DNA from 3 places in the Rhizobacter fulvus genome. Region 2 is predicted to be linked to each of the others. Evidence: predicted binding sites of a transcription regulator. Region 2 holds the regulator's gene; each other region holds the start of a gene.
The links. Region 2 encodes FNR, which switches genes on or off when oxygen is low (the NO sensors DNR and NnrR bind a similar motif). Its sites were predicted from a motif close to TTGATNNNNATCAA; they were not measured.
Positions count from the first base shown of each region.

Region 1: a site for FNR is predicted at 2,548-2,561, ahead of ACWH49_RS26140 (ornithine carbamoyltransferase). Genes of this name have one in related genera too.
Region 3: a site for FNR is predicted at 4,739-4,752, ahead of ACWH49_RS25625 (OmpW/AlkL family protein). Genes of this name have one in related genera too.

Region 1 covers NZ_OZ224516.1:5,519,255-5,526,381, reverse strand. Annotated here, with positions in the region: gene ACWH49_RS26160 (DUF3597 domain-containing protein) at 1-150, opposite strand, end outside; gene ACWH49_RS26155 (hypothetical protein) at 277-879, opposite strand; gene ACWH49_RS26150 (universal stress protein) at 953-1,495, shown strand; gene ACWH49_RS26145 (TraR/DksA family transcriptional regulator) at 1,537-1,917, shown strand; gene ACWH49_RS26140 (ornithine carbamoyltransferase) at 1,986-2,486, opposite strand; gene ACWH49_RS26135 (Crp/Fnr family transcriptional regulator) at 2,710-3,507, shown strand; gene ACWH49_RS26130 (PAS domain S-box protein) at 3,512-5,617, opposite strand; gene ACWH49_RS26125 (winged helix-turn-helix domain-containing protein) at 5,622-6,353, opposite strand; gene ACWH49_RS26120 (cation-translocating P-type ATPase) at 6,449-7,127, shown strand, end outside.
Region 2 covers NZ_OZ224516.1:829,444-836,570, forward strand. Annotated here, with positions in the region: gene ACWH49_RS04075 (SulP family inorganic anion transporter) at 1-1,256, shown strand, start outside; gene ACWH49_RS04080 (arylamine N-acetyltransferase family protein) at 1,253-2,092, shown strand; gene ACWH49_RS04085 (sulfite exporter TauE/SafE family protein) at 2,079-2,795, opposite strand; gene hemN (oxygen-independent coproporphyrinogen III oxidase) at 2,795-4,207, opposite strand; gene fnr (fumarate/nitrate reduction transcriptional regulator Fnr) at 4,293-5,081, shown strand; gene ACWH49_RS04100 (universal stress protein) at 5,095-5,517, opposite strand; gene ACWH49_RS04105 (hemerythrin domain-containing protein) at 5,680-6,264, shown strand; gene ACWH49_RS04110 (hypothetical protein) at 6,275-6,532, opposite strand; gene ACWH49_RS04115 (nitrogen fixation protein FixH) at 6,529-6,777, opposite strand; gene ccoG (cytochrome c oxidase accessory protein CcoG) at 6,795-7,127, opposite strand, start outside.
Region 3 covers NZ_OZ224516.1:5,415,545-5,422,671, reverse strand. Annotated here, with positions in the region: gene ACWH49_RS25650 (ArsR/SmtB family transcription factor) at 1-44, opposite strand, end outside; gene ACWH49_RS25645 (hypothetical protein) at 256-453, shown strand; gene ACWH49_RS25640 (TenA family transcriptional regulator) at 475-1,257, opposite strand; gene ACWH49_RS25635 (PAS domain-containing hybrid sensor histidine kinase/response regulator) at 1,394-3,643, opposite strand; gene ACWH49_RS25630 (DMT family transporter) at 3,792-4,670, shown strand; gene ACWH49_RS25625 (OmpW/AlkL family protein) at 4,825-5,448, shown strand; gene ACWH49_RS25620 (fatty acid desaturase) at 5,456-6,550, shown strand; gene ACWH49_RS25615 (ferredoxin--NADP reductase) at 6,562-7,127, shown strand, end outside.

The DNA of each region.
Region 1 (7,127 bases), 4.7 Mb from region 2:
GGCAGCCGTCGTGCCGGCGGTGCCGGTCGGCGGCGCAGTGCCGGCGCCCGGTGGTGTCGAGGGCGCCTGCGCCGTGGTTGTCGTGCCGGCATTGGCCGCGCCGGTGTGCGACGGGAAGATCTTGGCGAGGATGTTGCTGAGAATGCCCATGGAGTTTCCTTGTGAATGCGGAAGTCGCCATGTTCCGCGGTGCGCGCGCGGGCGCGCACGCAGACGCTGGCCCGCACGCTTGTAGGAGCGCGCGCCTGCCGCGTCGCCGGCCGCTTCCGCGGAGCCTCAACGCCGCAGCAACTGCCCCGCGGCCTCGCCGGCCGGCTGCAGCGGCCCGAGCGGATTGACCTGGCGCTCGACCCGGTCCCCGTGCGGCTCGCCGCCGTAGCTGCGGAACAGCACGACCTCGTCGCGCACCGCCACCAGGCCGTTGAAGTGCCAGCTGGTCACCCGCGCGGTGCGACGGAAATTCAGGAAGTCGAGGAGAAAGTTGCCTTCCCGCCGCGACTCCTCGCGTCCAAACCGGAACTCATAGGCCTGGCACGCCTGGCGCGCCAGCAGGCACTCGCGGATACCCGGATCGAGCGCCTCGAACGGGACGCCGGGGTCCGGCGACAGGCGCGCAGTGAGCTGCGGGTACGGGATCACCGTGACGTTCGCGCTCGCCGCGGGATCGAAGCCGAGCGCACGCATCTGCGCGACCGTGGTCACGTGGCCGAGGATGCGGTCGAATGCGGCCGCAGCGGCCGCGTAGCTGTCGAACGGCGAGCGGGCTTCGTTGTCGGCGCGCGGCAGCATGCCGGCACAGCCGGCGGTCAACATCGCGGCGAGCAGCGACGCGAGCGCGGCGCGGCGCGTGGCGAAGTGGCGTGACGGACGGCGAAACATGCTGCGGCTCTCCCCGGAGCGCGCGGGCCCCTGCTCGACGCACCGACCTTATCGAGCACCGACTCGCCCGGGCTTGACCCAGCGCAAGACCGGCAAGCCGGCCGCTCGCCACACTGGAGTCGCGCCGGACGCTGTCGGGCGGAAGAAAGCAGCGCACGTGTACGAATCCATCCTGGTGGCGGTCGATGGCAGCAATGCGGCCGAGCGCGCGCTGACCGAAGCGATCGCGCTCGCGCGCGGACTCGGCTCGGCGCTGCGGCTGCTGCACGTGGCCGATGCGCGCGTGCCGGATGGGTCGCTCGTCTACGCGCCGCCGGCGCAATTGGCAGAGGACTTTCGGGTCGACACCGAGGCCGTGCTGCCGCGAGCGGTCGAGCGGGCGCTGGCCGGCGGCGTGAAGGCGGAGGGCATCGTGCGGCGCGACACCAATCGGCGTGTGGCCGAGCAGATTCTCGACGAGGCGTCGCGCGCGCGCTCCGGCCTGATCGTGATGGGCACGCATGGCCGCACGGGCCTCGCCCGGGTGGCCCTGGGCAGCGACGCGGAAGCGGTGCTGCGCGAAGCGCCCGTGCCGGTGCTGCTGGTCCGCACGGCCGCGGCGACCGGGCCGGGCTGACCACCCGCCAGCGATCACCTCTCCATCGAACAGGACCTTCCATGCCCTCCCTCACCCCCACCGAGCTGAACCAGATCCGCGACCAGCTGAACCGGCGCCTGCAGGCGCTGCGCAGGGAAGTTCATGCCGCGCATCTGGCGCGGCAGGCGGCCGACCTGCCCGACACGCGCGAGGTCGGCGACCGCAAGGACGAAGCCGCCCGCCACCAGTTCAACGACCTGGACGATGCCCAGGAACAACGTGACCTGGATGAGCTGGCCGGCGTAATGGCCGCGCTGCAACGGCTGGACGCCGGCTCCTACGGCGAGTGTCTGGACTGCGGCGAGTCGATCCCGGCGCCGCGTCTGCGAGTCCAGCCCGCCGCCCCGCGCTGCGCGCCGTGCCAGGCCGCGCACGAGGCGGCGGCGGAACGGGCGCACTGATCAGCCTTCGGCCTGGCCGGGTTCGCAGGTTCCGGAATCGAGGGTGATCGCGCGGACCCGCGCGCGTTTCAAGCAATGCTGCGCAGCAGCAGCGCCTGGAGCGCGAACTTGCGCGCGTCGCTGCCGTCGCCGAGCAGTGCCGCCACCTGCGCCACGGGGTGCGCCGGATCCTCGAGGCCGCCCAGGATCGGGATGCCGGCCACCGCCCCCAGGCGCTCCATCAGGCGCGGCTCGATGTCCAGGCACACCACCGCGCTGTACAGCCGGCCCAGCATCTGCGCGGTCAGCTCGACGGTGTGCGGGTCGCTGTGTTCGCTCAAGTGGGGGCGGATGTGCGCGACACGCGCGCCGAGTTCGGTGGCGGCGTGGTCGATCATCGCCACGTCGACGCGATCGTCCTCTTCGGCGGCACACAGCACCGCAAGGATCCGCCCCTTGAGCGATGGTCGCGGCGCGCCCGCGCGTTCGGCGGCCTGCAGCGCACGTGCCGCCGCGCCGAGGGCCGCGAGCGGCTCGGAGGCGAGCGGTTCGGCCACGGCCGGACGAGCGGGGACGGGGGACGGTTTCATCGACGGCGGTCAGCGGCTTGCATGCGTCGGTCGCAGCCTATCGGGGTCGCCGGCCGGGCCTTTGACGCGGGTCAAGGTTCGCAGTGCAACCGGCCGCGGACACACGCCGGATACAGAGCATTCACACACCGTTTCGCGCCGACTCGTGCGGTTCTCACGGCGCTGCCGGCGGCTGCCTAGGATCCACCGCAAGCCACGAAACGACCGACCCGAGGAACCCGCCATGCTCCAGACCACGTTCGCCACCCCCAGCGCCACCGTCCATCTGCCCCGCGCCGCGATGACGCGCTCCGCCGACGCGATCGAGACCGCCCGCCGCGACGACGAGGCCGGCCGGCGCATGATTGCCGCGCTGGGGCAACTGAACACCGCGCTGGCGCCCCAGCGCCGCGTCGTGCATGCCGGCGACGTGATCTACCAGGCGGGCGAGCGCTTCGGCAACCTCTACGTGCTGAACGCCGGCTTCATCAAGATCGTCAACCTCACGTCGGACGGCCGCGAGCAGGTGGTCGGGCTCAAGTTCCGCGGCGACTGGCTGGGCTTCGACGGCATCGCCAACGGCCAATACTCGTGCGACGCGGTCGCGATGGACACCGGCGAGGTCTGGACGATCCGCTATGACGCGCTGCTGGCCGCGTGCGTGCAGCAGCCCGCGCTGCTCAACGTGCTGCACGAGGCGATGAGCCGCGAGATCGCCCAGGACCGCAACTCGCTGATGTCGGTGTGCACGCTGCCGGCCGACGCGCGCGTCGCCGAGTTCCTGCACTATTGGGCCGGCTCGCTGGCCCGCCGCGGTCTGCGCGCCGACCAGATCACGCTGCGCATGACGCGCGCCGAGATCGGCAACTACCTCGGCATGACGCTCGAGACCGTGAGCCGCGCGCTGTCGAAGCTGGCGCGCGGGCAGGTCATCGCGTTCCCGGAAAAGGGCCGCCGCGACATCCGCATCCCCGACATCCGCGCGCTGTCCGCGTTCGTGCAGCAGTCACTCGCGCCCGAAGCGGCGACGATGCTGCAGTGAACGGTCAGCCGCCGGACGCCTGACGCGCGCCCAGCGCGGCGCCGATTGCCTGCGCCAGTTCCTCGCGCGAGCACGGCTTGCGCAGCAGTTCCCAGCTGGCCGGCGAGGCGCTGTCGGCCTCGAGCAGTTCGGCGGAGAAGCCGGACATCAGCAGCACCGCGAGCGACGGCTTGCGCTGTTCCGCCCGCGCCGCCAACTCGGTGCCGCGCATTCCGGTGCCGAGCGCGATGTCGCTCAGCAGCAGGTCGATGCCTGCGCCCGCGTGCAACACCGCGAGCGCGTCCTCGGCGTTCGAGGTCGCCGACACGCGGCAGCCGAGCGTTTCCAGGAAGGTGCGGACGATCGTGCGCACCTCCTCGTCGTCCTCGACCAGCAGCACGCGCAGCCCCGGCGGCACCGCATGGCCAATGGCGGACGCCGCGGCTGGCGCGACCGCGACCTCGCGCGGCTCCGGGATGTAGAGCGTCAGCGTGGTGCCCGCGCCCGGGGCGCTGTCGATCGTGATCGCGCCGTTCGATTGCTTGACGAAGCCGTAGACGGTGCTCAGGCCCAGGCCGGTGCCGCGGCCGACGTCCTTGGTCGTGAAGAACGGCTCGAACGCGCGCTCCTTGACGTCGTCCGTCATGCCGCTGCCGCTGTCCGAGATCGCGATCGCGACGAATTGCGCGGGCGGCGGCGACGGATCGTCGAGCTCGGCGCGCAACTCCGCCGGCAGCGCCGCGCAGGTGCCGGCGCGAAACCGCAGCAGGCCGCCATCGGGCATCGCGTCGCGCGCATTGATCGCGATGTTCAGCAGCGCGGACTCCAGCTGCGAGGGATCGGCCAGCACGGTCGGCTGCGGCGACTGCAGCTCCACCTCGATGCGGATGCGCTGGTCCAGCGTGCGCCGCAGCATGTCGGCGAGTGATTGCAGCATCGCGCCGACGTCGACCTGCACCGGCTGCAGCACCTGCCGGCGCGAGAAGGCCAGCAACTCGCCGGTGAGGTCGGCGCCGCGCCGGCTGGCGCGGGCCGCCGCGGCGACCAGCTGCTTGCGATACGCGTCGTCGGCGTTCGAGGGCAGCTCGTCCAGCACCTGCAGGTTGCCCTGGATCACCGTCAGCAGGTTGTTGAAGTCGTGGGCGATGCCGCCGGTCAGCTGGCCCACGCTCTCGAGCCGCTGCGCATGGTTCAGCGCCTCTTCCGACTGGGCCCGTTGCAGGCTGGTCGCGAGCAGGCTGGCCATGGATTCCAGAAAGCGCAGCTCGTCCTCGCCGAACGCGCGGACCGTGCGCGAGCGCACCGTCAGCGCGCCGATGGTCCGGCCGCGATCCGAGATCGGCACCGCCAGCGCGCTGCGCAGGCCGGCCTCGAGGAATGCGGGCGGCACCACGAACCGCTGCTCGCTGGCGTAGTCGGGCACCAGCAGCGGCTGGCGCATCGACAGCACCAACCCGGGGGACGAATCCGGCAGATAAGGGATGCGCGTGCCGACCTCTTCGCCGGGCACGGGGCCGACGCCGCTGGCGACGCGCAGGCCGGCGCGGTCCGGTTCGAGCAGGAACACCCGCGCGACCTCGACCTCGAGCGCCGCCGCCGCAATGTGCGGCACCTGGTCCAGAACCACCTGCGGGTCGCGGGCGTCGACCGCCATCCGACCCAGGTTCGCCAGATGCTCGCTGTAGCGCGCCCGCTGCAGCGCCTGCTTGACGCGCGGGTACGCGCCGATGCCGCGGATCGACGCGACGACCAGCGGCAACCCGTGGTCCTGCATCGGGCTCAGCGCGATCTCGACCATCACCTCGGAGCCGTCCTTGCGCTTGGCGACCAGCTCCATCTGCGTGCCCATCGGACGGGCGCGCGGTGCCCGTGAATAGCCCTCGCGGTATTCGGCGTGGCGCGGCCGGATCGCGTCGGGCACGAGCGCGTCGACGCTCAGGGCGATCAGCTCGTCCGGCGCGTAGCCGAGCAGGGTGCTCGCCGACGGGTTGGCCATCACGATGCGGCCGCTCTGGTCGACCAGCAGCATCGCATCCGGATAGGCGAAGAACAGCGAGCGGAAGACCGTCCGCTCGTCGATGCTGGCCGGCAGGGCGGACGGCGTCGGCGGAGGCGCGGCGGGCTCGGTCATGGGTTCAACCGGTGGTCACCGGCGCGACGAGGATGTAGCCGGCGCCCCGGACCGACTTGATGATCTTCGGGTTGTCCGCGTCGTCGCCGAGCTTCTTGCGCAGCCGGCCGACCTGAACGTCCACCGTGCGGTCGAACGGGCCGGCTTCGCGGCGGTGGGTCTGCTCCAGCAGCTGGTCGCGCGAGAGCACGCGGCCCGGCTGCCTGGCGAACGCGCAGAGCAGATCGAACTCGCCGGTCGTCAGCGCCACGTCGTCGCCCCGCGGATCGAGCAGCTGGCGGGCATCCAGGTCGAGCTGCCAGCCGGCGAACTGCAGCACGTTCGCCGGGCCCGGGCCGCTGACCAGGGCGGGCGCGTTCGGCTCCGCCGGCGCCAGGCGGCGCAGCACGGCCTTGATGCGGGCGGCCAGCTCGCGCAGGTCGAACGGCTTGGTCACGTAGTCGTCGGCGCCCATCTCGAGGCCGACGACCTTGTCGACCGCGTCGCCGCGGCCGGTGATGATCACCAGCCCGCAGCGCCAGTGCTCGCGCAGCTGGCGGGCGATCGAGAAGCCGTCCTCGCCGGGCAGGCCGAGGTCGAGCAGCACCAGCGCGGGCGGGTCGGCCGGCATCAGCGCGGCCAGCGCGCGCCCGTCGTGCAATTGCGTGATGCGGTAGCCGTGGCCCTGCAGGTACCCCGCCAGCAGCTGGGTGATTTCGACTTCGTCGTCGAGGATGGCGATGTGGACGGCGCTCATGGGTTCTCGGTGGAGCACAAGCAACGCGGGCGAGCGTAACAGCATTGACGGGGGTCAAGCGGGCAGCGGCGGCGGCGGCCGACACTGCGTCACCCATGGACGCACGCATCGCCGATCCCGCCGCCGGGCTCAGTGAAAACGAGGCCGCGCAACGCCTGCTGCGCTGTGGGCCGAACCGGCTGCCGGCGCCGCAGCATCGCTCGCCCTTTGCGGTGGCCCGTGCGGTCGCGCTGCAACCGATGCTGCTGCTGCTGCTCGCCTGCACCGCGCTCTACGCGATGCTCGGCAACAGCTTCGACGCCGTCGCGCTCGGGCTGTCGGTGATCGGCGTCGCGACGATCTCGGTCTACCAGGAACTGCGCACCCAGCGCGTGCTGGAGGCGCTGCGCGACCTGTCCAGCCCGCGCAGCACGGTCGTGCGCGACGGGCTGGTCCGGCGCATTCCGAGTCAGGAGCTGGTCCCCGGCGACCGCCTCGTCGTGCAGGAGGGCGACCGGCTCGCGTGCGACGCGCAGCTCGTCGTGTCGCACGCGCTGCAGGTCGACGAGTCGCTGCTGACCGGCGAATCAGCGCCGGTCGCCAAGGACGCCGGCGGGTCCGATGCGGCGTCGGTCCGCCTGCAGGCGGGCACGCTGGTCGTGCAGGGCGACGGCACGGCGATCGTCACCGAGACGGGGGCGCGCACCACGCTCGGGAAGATCGGCGGTTCGCTGGCCGCGCTGGCGCCGCGCCCGAGCCGGCTGCACGCCGAGCTGACGCGGTTGGTGCGCGGCG
Region 2 (7,127 bases):
AGCTGCGCGACCTGCTCGGGCTGACGATCGCCGGCAAGCTCCCGGGCGACTTCTTCGCGCTGGTGCACACGCTGGCGCAGCACCTGGGCAGCTTCAACCCGTATGCGTTCGCGCTCGGCGCCGCCTGTGTCGTCGGCCTGTTCGTGTGGACGCGCGGATTTTCGGCCGGGGGATCGCTGAAGCGGCTGTCGCTGGCCCCGCACGTGGCCGGCGCGCCGCTGCGGGTCGCGGCGCGCACGCCCGGGCCGATCGTGGCGCTGGTGTCGCTCAGTGCACTGGCGGCCGTGCTGGACCTGCCGGTCGAGACGATCGGCACACGCTTCGGCGGCATCCCCGCCGCGCTGCCTCACTTCGCGCTGCCCGACTTCACGTGGGAGACGGCCAAGCAGCTGTTCATCCCGACGCTGACCATCGCGCTGCTCGGCGCGGTCGAGTCGCTGCTTTGCGCGCGCGTCGCCGACAACCTGATCGACCACCCGCGCCACGACCCGAACCAGGAACTGATGGCGCAAGGCGTGGCCAACTTCGTCACGCCGTTCTTCGGCGGCATCCCGGCGACCGGCACGATCGCGCGCACTGTGACCAACGTGCGCGCCGGCGCGACCAGCCCGGTCGCCGGGATCGTCCATGCGCTGGTGATCCTGGTCGTCGTGCTGGTGGCGGCGCCGCTGGCCTCGGCGGTGCCGCTTGCGGTGCTGGCCGGCATCCTGCTGTTCGTCGCCTGGAACATGGGCGAGTGGCACGAGTTCGCGCGGCTGCGCCACTTCAGCACGTCGTACCGCCTGATCCTGGTCGGCACGTTCGCGCTGACGGTGATCTTCGACCTGACCGTCGCGGTCGAGGTCGGCCTGGTGCTGGCCTGCGTGTTCTTCATCTACCGCATGAGCATGCTGTTCAGCGTGCTGCCGCACGTGACCGCTCCGGGCGAGACCCTGCCCGAGGGCGTTCAGGTGCGCGCGCTCTACGGTTCGCTGTTCTTCGGCGCGGTCGGCGGCATCGAGAGCCTGCCGGCGTTGCTGCCGCCCGGCACCCGCGGGCTGGTGCTGGAGGCGAGCCGGCTGGTGCTGGTCGACGCGTCGGGCATCGACGCGCTGCAGCAGCTGCAGCGCACGCTCGAGCGTCGCGGCATCGTGCTGGTGCTGGCGAACGTCAACGAGCAGCCGCGGTCGCTGATGCGGCGCTCGGGCTTCGAGGGTTCGCTCGGCCCGGGGCGTATCGTCACGGGCCTGACGAACCTCGACGACGCGCTCCGATGATCGACCTCGACGCCTACTGCCACCGCATCGCCTACACCGGCCCCCGCGAGCCCACCCTCGCCGCGCTGAACGCCGTCTGCGCGGCCCACACGGCCGCGATTCCGTTCGAGAACCTCGACGCGTTCCTCGGCCGCGCCCCGCTGCTGGCGCCGGCGGCGCTGCAGGCCAAGCTGGTCGCACGCCGGCGCGGCGGCTACTGCTACGAGCAGAACGCGCTGCTGCGGCTGGCGCTGATCGAGTTCGGCTTCGCGGTCACGTCGCTCGCGGCGCGCGTGGTCTGGATGGCGGCGCCCGGTGCCGCGGTCCGCGCGCGCAGCCACATGCTGCTGACCGTGACGCTGCCCGCTGCGCCGCAGGACGCCTTCCTCGCCGATGTCGGCTTCGGCGGCCACCTGCTCGGCGCACCGCTGCGCTTCGTGCCCGGGCTGGTGCAGCGCACCCCGGGCGGCACCGAACGCATCGCGCAGGACGGCGAGACCTTCACCCTCGAGGCGGAGCTGCCCGCCGGCTGGACGCCGGTCTACCGGTTCACGCGCGAACCGCACCTGCCGGTCGACTACGAGCCCTTGAACTGGTTCACCGGCACGCATCCCAGCTCGGTCTTCTGCCACAACCTGCGGCTCGAGCGGCTGACCGCCGCGTGCCGCGCCAGCCTGCTCAACGACAAGCTGACGCTGCGCATGCACGACGGAGCGACGCAGGTGCGGCGCCTCGCGGACGCGGCCGACCTGGCGCGCGTGCTCGACGAGGTGTTCGACCTCGAGCCGCCCGTTCCGGCCGCCGCGTTGTTCGAGCGCGTGCCGAAAGGCCTGGACGGCGCGTTCATGCCGGGCTGAGCGTCGCGCAGATCGCGCGGTCGATCTCGTCGGCCAGGCCGTGTGCCAGCGCGAACACCGAGCTGCCCACCAGCAACGCACCCGCCAGGCGCACCGCGAAGGTCGGCCGGATCAGCGCGCCGCGCCGGAGCGCGAGCCGCCGCCAGACCCACGGCACCAGCGCCAGGCTGGCCGCCGACGCGAGGCCGAACGCGGCCATCACGCCTGCGCCCTGCAACGGCCCGGTCGCGAGCGCCGCGACGATCAACGCCGATTGCAGCAGCCCGCACGGCATCGCCGCCCAACAGGCGCCGGCCATCGCCGGACGCCACGGCAAGCCCGTCGCGCCGCGCGGGTGGAAACGCACCGTGCCGGGCGGGCCGGCGTCGCGGGCGCGGGTGCCGAGCTGCGCGAGCCAGACCGGCGCGCGCCCCTGCCACAGCAGCCAGCCGCCGAGCGCGATGGCGGCCACGTGCAGCAGGCTCCAGAGCGGACGCAGCACCGGCGCGGCGCTGCCCCAGCCGGCCAGGGCCGAGACACTCGCCGCCACCAGCGCGCCGGCGGCGGCGTAGCCCGCCACACGGCCGAGCTGCAGCGCGACCACGGCCCGCGGGCCGCCCGGCGCGGTGAGCCCCGTCTGCGCCGCACCGCACATCGCGGCGCAGTGCGGACCGCCGGCCAGTCCCATCAGCAGCGCGGTGGCGGCGAGCGCGGCGTCGGCCATCAGATCACGCGGGAATAATGGTCGCGGGCACGGTCGGCCTGCAGGTGCCGGTCGAACACCATCGCGATGCTGCGCACGAAATACCAGCCCAGCGGCGTCACGTCGATCGCATCGGCGTCGATCGTGACCAGCCCTTCGGCCTGGAGCGGCTGCAGCGCCGCCAGTTCGGCCGCGAAGGTGCGGCGGAAGTCGACCAGGTGCGACAGCGAGATCGACTCGAACTCCACCCGGCCCTGGCACATGAGCGCCATGATCACCGCGCGGCGCAGCAGGTCGTCGCGGCTCAGCGCCAGACCCCGCACGACCGGGAAGGTGTGCTGTGCCAGCGCGTCCTGGTATTCCTCCAGCGTTTTCGCGTTCTGGCTGTAGGTGGCGCCGATCTTGCCGATCGCCGACACGCCCAGGCCGATCAGGTCGCAGTCGGGCTGGGTGCTGTAGCCCTGGAAGTTGCGGTGCAGCCGGCCCTGGCGCCTGGCCACTGCGAGCGGGTCGTCCGGCAATGCGAAATGGTCCATGCCGATGTAGACATAGCCGGCGGCGCCGAAGCCCTCGATCGCCTGCGCCAGCATCGCGATCTTGTCGGGTGCGGGCGGCAGCGCGGCGATGTCGATCCGGCGCTGCGCCTTGAAGCGCTGCGGCAGGTGCGCGTAGGCATACAGCGCGATCCGGTCCGGGCGCAGCGCGCAGACCTGGTCGATCGTGCGCGCGAACGAGGCGGGCGTCTGGCGCGGCAGGCCGTAGATCAGGTCGACGTTGGTCGAACGGAAGTTCAGCGCCCGGGCCGACTCGAGCAACCGGCGCACGCTGTCGAAGCTCTGCACGCGGTGCACCGCGGCCTGCACCGCGGGGTCGAAGTCCTGCACGCCGAGGCTCAGGCGATTGAAGCCGAGCGCTGCGAGGTGACGCAGGCGCTGCGGGTCGGCGGTGCGCGGGTCGACTTCGATCGAGATCTCCGCGCTGGCGGAAATCGCGAAGGTGCGGCGCAGCATCGCCATCAGACCGGACAGTTCCTGGTCGCTCAGGAAGGTCGGCGACCCGCCGCCCAGGTGCAGTTGCGACACCGGCTGATGCAGCCCGAGCTCGACCGCGTGCAGGCCGATCTCGGCCTCGAGCGCCTTCAGGTACGGCGCTGCGCGTTCGTGGTGCTTCGTGATGATCTTGTTGCAGGCGCAGTAGTAGCACAGCGATTCGCAGAACGGGATGTGCACGTACAGGGACAGCGGCGCGACGCCGGCGTTGCGTACCGCGCCCTGCATGCGCGAGTTCAGCGCGCGTTCGTAGTCCGCGGGACCGAACGCTTCGATGAAGCGGTCGGCGGTCGGGTAGGAGGTGTAACGCGGGCCGGGCTGGTCGAGGCGGCGCAGCAGCTCCGCCGAGACGACCGGGCTGTCCGCGAGGGTGGCGGTATCCATGGTCGGTCACTGTGCCGCTGCAGCGCGATCCGGGCCTTGACGGCGATCAAACAAGCACCCCGGGGCCGCGGGCACACTGCGGCGCATGCCCACGCCCATCCCTGCCGAACCGCTCGACGATCCCGCGGAACGCCGCATCAGCAGCAAAGTCGTGCCGATCCGGGCGGCGACCCTGAAGGTCGCCTGCTCCAGCTGCAATCTTCGCGAGTTGTGTCTGCCGGTCGGCCTGGCGCCGAACGACATGGACCGCCTCGACGCCCTCGTCGAGACGCGCCGCACCGTCAAGCGCGGCGAGGTGCTCTACGGCGCCGGCGAGGCGTTTCGATCGCTGTACGCGGTGCGCACCGGCTTCTTCAAGACCCGCGTCGCCGCGGAGGACGGCCGCGACCAGGTCACGGGCTTCCAGATGGCCGGCGAACTGCTCGGCTTCGACGGCATCGGCAGCGAGCGCCACACCTGCGACGCCGTCGCGCTCGAGGACTCGCAGGTCTGCGTGCTGCCGTTCGGCCAGCTCGAATCGCTGTCGCGCCAGTTCGGCGACCTGCAGCGCCAGCTGCACAAGGTGATGAGCCGCGAGATCGTGCGCGAGCACGGCGTGATGCTGTTGCTCGGCAGCATGCGCGCCGAAGAGCGGCTCGCCGCCTTCCTGCTCAACCTCACGCAGCGGCTGCAGGCACGCGGCTTCTCGCCGACCGCGCTGGTGCTGCGCATGACGCGCGAGGAGATCGGCAGCTACCTGGGGCTGAAGCTCGAGACCGTCAGCCGCACCTTCTCCAAGTTCCAGGACGACGGCGTGCTCGAAGTGCGGCAGCGCCAGTTGCGCGTGCTCGACGAGGCGGCCCTGCGCCAGCTCGTCAACAGCACGTCCTGCTGAGCGCGCCGGGCGCTCAGCGCAGCAGCAGGACCGGCAGCTTGCAGCGGGCGAGCACGCCGGTCGCGACCGAGCCCAGCACCATGTTGGCCAGGGCCGACTGGCCGTGCGTGCCCATCACGATCAGGTCGACCTTCTCCTCGGCCGCAAAGTCGGTGATGGCCTCGGCCGGGTGACCGCAGCGGTGCGCGGTGCGCAGGTTCCAGTGCTGCTGGGCGGCAAACGCGCGGATCGGCTTGAACACCTCCTCGGCACGCTCGTCGTACCAGGCGTTCAGCGAAGCATGGTCGAGGAAGCGTGAGGCGTGCGACGGGATCGGCGGGACCGCGACGAACGCGATGTACTCGTGGCTGGCGCCCAGCAGTTCCTCGTGGGCGGCGAGGTGGGCGAGCATGCGCTTGGTGTAGTCGCTGCCGTCCACGGGCAAGAGGATCTTCATGAAGGCTTCTCCGGCGTGGTGTGTCGAGGAGCTGATCGTCGGCGCTGCCGAGCGCCCGGGGCTTGACCGACATCAAGCGCGGCCGCGCGCGCCGGCAGAACAATGGACCGGCCCGGTCGGCGCATGCGCTGCGGACAGTCCTTCCCCTACTCGCGAGGTCCCATGCCACACCCCACCCTGCGCATCATCCGTGAAGAGCACGCCGCGCTGGCCGCGATGCTGCGCTCGATCCCGTTGCTGCTGGCCGAACACCGCCGGCGCGGCACGCTCCCGGACTTCGCGGCGCTGCGCGCGATGCTGTTCTATGTCGACGAATTTCCGGAACAGCGCCACCACCGCCTCGAGTCGCAGCTGCTGTTCCCGAAGCTGCGGGCCCGCACGCCGCTGGCGCGCGAGCTGCTGGACCGGCTCGATGCCGACCACGCCTGCGGCGAGCGCCGCATCCGCGATCTCGAGCATGCCCTGCTGGCGTTCGAGATGCTCGGCGAATCGCGGCGCGAGGCGTTCGAGCGTGACGCGCAGCGCTATGTCGAGTTCTACCTCGCGCACATGGGCGTGGAGGAGCAGGAGATCCTGCCGCTCGCCAGGCGCACGCTGACGGACGCCGACTGGGCCGAACTCGACGAGGCCTTCGCCGCCAACCGTGACCCGCTCACCGGCCACGCGCCGGAGGCCGACTACCGCGCGATGTTCACCCGCATCGTCAACGCCGTCCCCGCGCCGATCGGGCTGGGCGCCACGGCCTGAGGCGGGGCGATCACTCGCCCTCGGTCGCGGAAGCGCGGGCGGGGCCGTCGGCCTCGATCGTGAGCAGCGCCGTCAGCGCGCCCGCGGTCGAGATCGCCCCCCAGAACACCAGGAAGGTGAAGGTGTAGATCGCCTGCTGCGACCAGTCGATCGACGCGCCGCCGAACCAATGCAGTTCGCCCGGATCGACCACCGCGAACACGAGCATCTCGAGCACCGCGGCGACGGCGAACGCCGGCCACAGGATCTGCAGCGCGCGTCGGCTCATGGCGCGGGACGGGGCCGCAGCGGCGAGGCGGCGTGGTTGCGCCCGACCAGGGCCGGTGCCGCGGCCGGGTCGGACGGCGCCACGCGTGCGGCGACCTGCTGCATCACCGGATCCGCGCCGCGGACCGCCGTGCCGACGAGCGCCAGGCTGGCGACCACGACGGTGCCGAGCCCGCCCACGAACAGCCACATCACGCCGACGCGCCACCAGGGCACTGCGGGCGGGGGAATCAGGATTGCGTTCATGGCGTCATCGTTCCTTTTCAGCGTGGTACCACGAAGGTGGATTTTTCCGACCGCTCCGCACGCACCGGTGCGTCGGGGCCGTCCTGCAACGCAATGCGGAAGTGCATCGGGTGGGCGCCCGCCCCCAGCTGCTGCGCGACCTCCGGCGGGATCTGCACCGCGACCGGGACCCACCGTGCCTGCGTCGGGCCGAGCTCGACCGGCCCGCGGATCGTCACGGCCGCCTGCGGCAGGCCGTCCACCACGATGCGGAAGCGCTGGGGCGATTCGCTCGCGTTCATCAGCTGGATGCGGTAGACGTTCTCGATCCGCCCGTCGTCGACCATGCGCGCGAGCGCACCGCGGTCGCG
Region 3 (7,127 bases), 4.6 Mb from region 2:
TGTGCGAGCGCGGCGAGCGACGCAATGGCTGTCTGTTCTTCCATATTTCAATTTTCATGGAAATATGTGTGGTGGTCAACCTGGACTGGTTTGTGAAGACTGCGGTCTGGGCTTGATCGTCAGGGCGCATCAGACATCGTTGCGATCGCCGCAACCCGCCCCGGTCCTACAGGCCGACAAAGGTCTGACCGACACGAAACCGCTGGCCGACTCCTAAAGTGGGCTCATCACTTCCCGGAGTTCGCTGTGAAAACCTTGACCACCATCGCTCTCGCCGCCGCCATCGCGGCGCTGTCCGGTTGCGTCGCTGCCCCGGCGCGCGGCTACTACCAGAACCGGGACCCTTCGTACGACCGCGGCTATCAAAGCCGCGACGGCCACTACTACCGCCATGAGCGCGATCGCCGCTGGCGCGACGGCGACCATGCCGGCGGGACCGACGCGCGGGACTGAGTCCGACGCGCCGCGCGCCGCTTACGCCGCGTCGAGATCGTCGAAGCCGAGCGTCGAGGCGTTCGAGGCGGTCTCGTCGAACGAGCCGTGCGCGGCTGCCATCATCGCGCTGTCGAGCGACATCTCCATGTAGCGGTAGCTCGCCCGGATTGCGCGGCGCACCGACGCGATCTCGGCCGGGTGCGGCGCGTGCCCGAGCAGCGTCGCGACGATGTCGAGCGCCTCCCAGGGGTGGGTGTCGTCGTACTCGGCGTGCACCTTGAGCCAGCGCATCGCGGGCGCACGGATCTCGTCAGGCAACGATCGGGCGTAGGTGTCGCGCGAGCAGACCACGCACGACCATTCGCCGGTCGCACCTTCGACCGCATAGTTGGTGGCGGCCATCGCCACCGCGAGACTTTCGGCGTCGCAGACGTACCAGCACCAGTGCGCCAGGGCCTGGAGCTCCTCGGTGTCGCCGCCAGCGCGCAGGTCGGCCAGGCCGAGCCCGACGGAGCCGGCCCAGGCCGCCCAGTGCTCGGCGTGTTTCTGTTCGACCCGGATGTTCTGGATCAGGTAGCGGCGCGCCATGTCCTCGCCCACACTGTCGCCGTACCCCATCTTCTTGAGGTTCATCGCCATGAACCGCGGGAACTGCTCGATGGTCGGCCACACGCCGATCATGAAGCGCTTCATCGCGGCGGTCGGGAGCTTGGCGTCGCGCATCAGCGAAAACAGTTCGTGCTCGACGACGCGCCGCTTGTGCACCGTGGTCTCGTGCACGACGCGCTGCAGCCAGACCGGGTAGCTCCCGATGCTCTTCAAGTCGCCGGAGCGACGAAATTCGTTCGACATGCAACCCCCAACGTTGTTGATTCTGTGAAAGCCGTCGCAAAAATCGTACCGGCCGGGTCGCGAACGGGCAATCGGCGCAGGCACCGTGTGGTCGTGCTGCCACGAACTATGCGATCACACGTTGCGCGTAGCTGTCGAGTGTGGCCAGCAACTGCTGGAAGTCGATCGGTTTGGTGAGGTAGGCCTCGAACCCGGACTCCATCGCGGCACGGATCTGTTCGGGCAGCGCGTCGGCGGAGAGGGCGACGAGCGGCACCTCGCGCGTTGCGCGGTCGGCCCGCAGGGCGCGCGCGAGTTCGATGCCGGTCATGTCGCCGAGGTTCATGTCGACGAGCATCAGATCGGGCGGATCGAGCAGGGCCATCTCGATCGCCTGTGCGCCGTTGGTGGCCACCCGCAGTGTCACCGAACTGCGCAGCCGCACCAGTTGCCGCACCAGCTCGGCGTTGACTTCGTTGTCCTCGGCGTAAAGAACGCACAGGTGGCCGCCGCCGCGGGCCGCGGGCGCATCCGCCAGTTCCATGCGAGAGCCCGATGCGGGCGGTTCCGTGAGTGGAAGCGCCAAGCTGGCGACGGTACCTTCGTTCACGCGGCTCGATAGATTGAGCTCGGCCCCCATCATGTGCGCGAGCTGGCGCGACAGCACCAGACCGATGCCCGTGCCCTCGACGGTCGACGCCTCGGCGCCGAGGCGGTTGAACGGCTGGAACAGCTTGTCGAACTGCTCTGCGGAAATCCCGCGCCCGGTGTCGATGACCCGCACGATGCAACTCTGCGCGGAAATCTGCCAGGTCAGGCGGACGTTGCCCCCGGGCCGGTTGTACTTGACCGCATTGCTCAGCAGGTTCACGAGGATCTGCCGCAGACGCACCGCGTCCGCCCGGACCCAGATCTCGGGCAGCGGGCCGGCGGGGCGCGCCGCGGGCCCGGCGCCGTCCTCTTCGGGCACGACGAAGACCTCGATGCCGGCTTCGGTGACCAGCGGCGAGATTATCGTCGCGGCCTCCTCGATCACCTTCAGCAGCGACACCGCCTCGGTCGCGACGGCCATCTCGCCGGATTCGATTCGCGACAGGTCGAGCACGTCGTTCACCAGCGCCAGCAGGTGCGCGCCGGCGCTCTCCACGTGCTGTGCGCGCTCGAGCTGCTCCTTCGACAGCGGGCGCACCTGGTCGGTTCGCATCAGCTGCGCGAAACCGATCACCGCGTTCAGCGGCGTGCGCAGCTCATGGCTCATGCGCGAGAGGAACTCGGACTTGGCCCGGTTCGATGCTTCGAGCGCCTCGTGCGCGCGGCGCTCGGCGTCCGCGGTGTAGCGCGCCGTCACGTCGCGCAGCACCACGGTCGTCAGCGTGCCGCGCTGAACCCGCAGGCGCGACAGCGAGGCCTCGACCGGAAAGCGCGTGCCGTCGCGGCGCCGGCCCCTCATCTCGCGCAGGGCGCCCGGCGCCAGCGCGAGCGGTTCGGCCGCCGCGGCAGCCATGGTCGCGCCGGTGTCGACGAACTGGTCGATCGGCTTGCCGAGCGCCGAGGTCGCGTCGGTGCCGAACATGGTCTCGGCGGCGCGGTTGAACAGCACGATGCGGCGGTCCTCGTCCACGGTCACGACGCCATCGGTCACCGCATGGATCAGCCGCTCCATGCGCAGCTCGGCGGCGGCCTGCAACCGCGCGCTGCGGCGCACGAAGATCAGCCCCGAGACGGTCAGCAGCGCGGCAATCAGTGCGTTCAGGCCGAGCAGCAGCGTCTGCGTGGTGCGCGAGGCCTCGCCGAGCTGCGCCGAGAACAGGCTCGTGAGCTGGGTCAGCCGGTCGTTCATCAGCGGGGCCTGTCGGCGCATCTCGAGCACCGCCGGCGCCTGCGCATCGCCCGCGAGGATGCGCTCGCGCGCACGCTCGACCATCGTGATGACTTCCTGGATGGTCCGGTCCCCCTCGGTCCAGGTGGCGATCGGCCGCGACATGAAGGGCACGTGCTGGAACAGCCGGAACATGCGGACCAGCCCGTCGATGTCGTCGGGGTGGTTGCCACCTTGCAGGAAGCCGCGCTTGGCGGCCGCGATGTCGGGCTGCGCCCGCTGCAGCGCCTCGCGCGCGGCGCGGTCGCCGAGTGGCATCGACAAGGCGGCGCTGAAGCGCTGGAAGTCCGCCTCCTGCTGGCGCTCGACGTAATCGAGCAGGTAGATCTGGGCGTCCTTCTGACCTTTCGAGTAGAGGCTCTCGCCGGTGACGTAGGCGCGAACGGTGGAGAGCAGCTGGATGCTGACGGCGGCGACCGACGCCTGCAGCAGCGTCATCGCGACGAACACCGCGACGATCGGCCAATAGCGCGGACCGGGTTCAGCGTTCGCGATCACGTGAAGGTCTGGGGAGTCAGGATGTTCATTCGCTCCGAGGGGCTCCGCCGATGGCCGTGGGCGCCGAAGCGTGCATCGGCTGGCCAACGGGCGGGACGATAGCATCCCCGTGCTCCAGTTCCATCCCCAACCACGAGGGCGCGCGTGAATGAATGCCCGACCATCCCATGCCCCCGGCGGGTCGCACACCGGCGCACGCGTGGTCGCGCTGACCGCGATGGCCATGGTCGCCTTCGCCGCCAACTCGCTGCTTTGCCGCCTGGCCTTGAGCCGGACGGCGATCGACGCTGCAAGCTTCACCGCGATCCGACTGGTTGCCGGCGCCGCCGTGCTGCTGCTGCTGAGCTGGCGTTCAAGCGCAGCGGACACAGGCCGCGGCGACTGGACCTCGGCGCTTGCGCTCGCGGTCTACGCGGTGTGCTTTTCGTGGGCCTATGTCGGTTTGCCGGCGGCGACCGGCGCGCTGCTGCTGTTCGGCGCGGTGCAGCTGACCATGATCGGCTGGGGATTCGCACGCGGCGAGCGGCTGGCGGCGCGGCAGGCGGTCGGCCTGCTCGCGGCGGTCGGCGGGCTGCTCGCGCTGCTGCTGCCCGGCGCGCAGGCGCCGGCCTGGGACCGGGCGGCGCTGATGCTGGGTTCGGGGGTCGCCTGGGGCATCTACTCGCTGCGCGGGCGCGGCGCCGGTGACCCGCTGGCGGTCAACGCCGGCAACTTCTGGCGCGCGGCGCTCCTGTCGCTGGCGCTCCTGCCGCTGTTCTGGGCGAGCGTCTCGGTCGACACGGCGGGCGGGCTGTATGCCGTCGCGTCCGGCGCGGTCGCTTCGGGCATCGGCTACTCGATCTGGTACGCCGCGGTGCGCGGCCTGAGCGCGACGGGCGCGGCCTCGGTGCAGTTGTCCGTGCCAGCCATCGCGGCGCTCGGCGCGGTCGCGCTGCTGGACGAGCCGCTGACGCCGCGGCTGGTGGTCGCGTCGATCGTGATCCTCGGCGGCATCGCACTCGTCATCCGCGGTCGCCGCAACCGTTGACCTGCATCAACGGTCGGCGCCTCCCGCACCGGCGCCTGAGACCGCGGCGCAACACCTGCGACCAACCCTTGACCCGTCTCAAGGTGGCGGCGCGGGGTCCGGTCTGAAATGACCATCGACAACAACAGTCGCTCATTTCAAACAGGACCCGATCATGAGAACCCGCCGTTTCGCTACCGCCGCCACCGCCGTCCTGCTCGCAGGGGCCACGGCGTGGCCCCTCGCATCCCAGGCGCAGGACATGCCCTTCCTCGTGCGCGTTCGCGCCGTCGATCTGCAAAGCGCCAACACCGACTCGACCGGGCTGGACCTGTCGATCAACAACAAGATCATTCCCGAGATCGATTTCTCGTACTTCATCACGCCGCAGTGGGCGCTCGAGCTGGTGCTGACCTACCCGCAGAAGCAGACCATCCGCGCCGGCGACACCGAGATCGGCTCGCTCAAGCACCTGCCGCCGACGCTGACCGCGCAGTACCACTTCACCGGGCTCGGTGCGTTCCAGCCCTACCTCGGCGCCGGCGTGAACTACACGCGCTTCTCCAACGTCACGTTCGTCCCCGCGGTGCAGACGGCGTTGCAGCCGAGCCTGAGCAAGAACAGCTTCGGCCTCGCGCTGCAGGTCGGCTTCGACTACGAGTTCATGAAGAACACGACCCTCAATCTCGATGTCAAGAAGGTGCAGATCCGCACCGACGTGAGTTCGGCGGGCACGAAGGTGGGCACGTTCAAGGTCGATCCGTGGCTGATCGGCGTCGGCCTCGGGCGGCGCTTCTGATCCGCGCATGACTTCGCTCTCATCGCCGGCCGTCGACCGGTCGGTCGCCGCCGCCATCCCGCACCGCAAGGAGATCCGCACCTGGCTGGCGCCGATCACCGCGCGCAGCACCGTGCGGGCCCTTGCGCTCACGGTGGTCGACGTGCTCCTGTTGGGCGCCTGCATCGCGGCCGTGTTGCTGGCGCATCAGGCCGGTTTGCAGGTGCTCGCGGGCTTCGGTGCCGGCGTGGTGATCAGCCGCCTGTTCATCCTCGGGCACGATGCCTGCCACCAGAGCTTCACGCCCCACCGCGGGCTGAACCGCTGGCTCGGGCGCCTGGTGTTCCTGCCGTCGCTGACGCCCTATAGCCTGTGGGAGGTCGGTCACAACGTCGTCCACCACGGCTACACCAACCTGCGCGGGTTCGACTTCGTCTGGCAGCCGCGTTCGCTCGCGGAGTTCCGCGCGCTGCCGCCGTGGCGGCGCGGTCTGGAGCGCGTCTACCGCAGCGGCTGGGCGCCCTGGCTGTACTACCTCGTCGAGATCTGGTGGGCGCGCATGTTCTTTCCGAGCCGCGCCACCATGCCGACCCGGCGCGCCGTGTTCACCTGGGACTGCCTGCTCGTCTCCGCGTTCGCCGTCGCGTGGGTCGGCGGCCTGGCGTTCGCCGCGGCGCGCACCGGTCAGTCGACCGGGTGGCTGCTGACCGTCGGCTTCGCGCTGCCGTTCCTCGTATGGAACGGCATGATCGGCTTCGTCGTCTACGTCCATCACACGCACCCCGGTGTCGCGTGGTACGAGGACAAGAAGAGCTGGTCGGCCTCGCAGCCTTTCGTCTCGACGACGGTGCACCTGACCTTCCGCTCGGCGATGGGCGCGCTGCTGCACCACATCATGGAGCACACCGCGCACCACGTCGACATGAGCGTGCCGCTGTACCGCCTGCGTCGCGCGCAGGCGCTGCTTGAGAGCCGGCTCGCCGGTGCGATCGTGGTGCAACCCTTTTCTTGGCGCTGGTACGCCGACACGGCGCGCCGCTGCAAGCTCTATGACTTCGAGGCGCGCCGCTGGACCGACTTCTCGGGCCGGCCGACCACTGCAGCGCCTTCCCACGTTTCCTGACCGGTGAACCCATGGCCGCCTTCGACATCCAGCACGTCCTCTCCGTCCATCACTGGAACGAGACGCTGTTCAGCTTCACGACCACGCGCGCGCCAAGCTTGCGGTTCGAGAGCGGGCAGTTCGTGATGATCGGCCTGGAGGTCGACGGTCGGCCGCTGCTGCGGGCCTACAGCATCGCCAGCCCGCACTACGCCGAGCACCTCGAGTTCTTCAGCATCAAGGTGCAGGACGGTGCGCTGACCTCGCGGCTGCAGCATCTTCAGGTCGGCGACCCGGTGCTGGTCGGCCACAAGCCGACCGGCACGCTGGTGCTGTCCGACCTGCTGCCCGGACGGCACCTGTACCTGCTGGCCACCGGCACCGGCCTGGCACCGTTCATGAGCCTGATCCGCGACCCCGAGGTCTACGAGCGCTTCGGCAAGGTCGTGCTGGTGCATGGCGTGCGCGAGGCGAGCGATCTCGCGTATGCGCAGTTGATCGAACGCGACCTTCCGCGCGACGAGTTCCTCGGCGAGGCGATCTCCAGGCAGCTGATCTACCTGCCGGTCGTCACGCGCGAGGCGTTTCGTCACCAGGG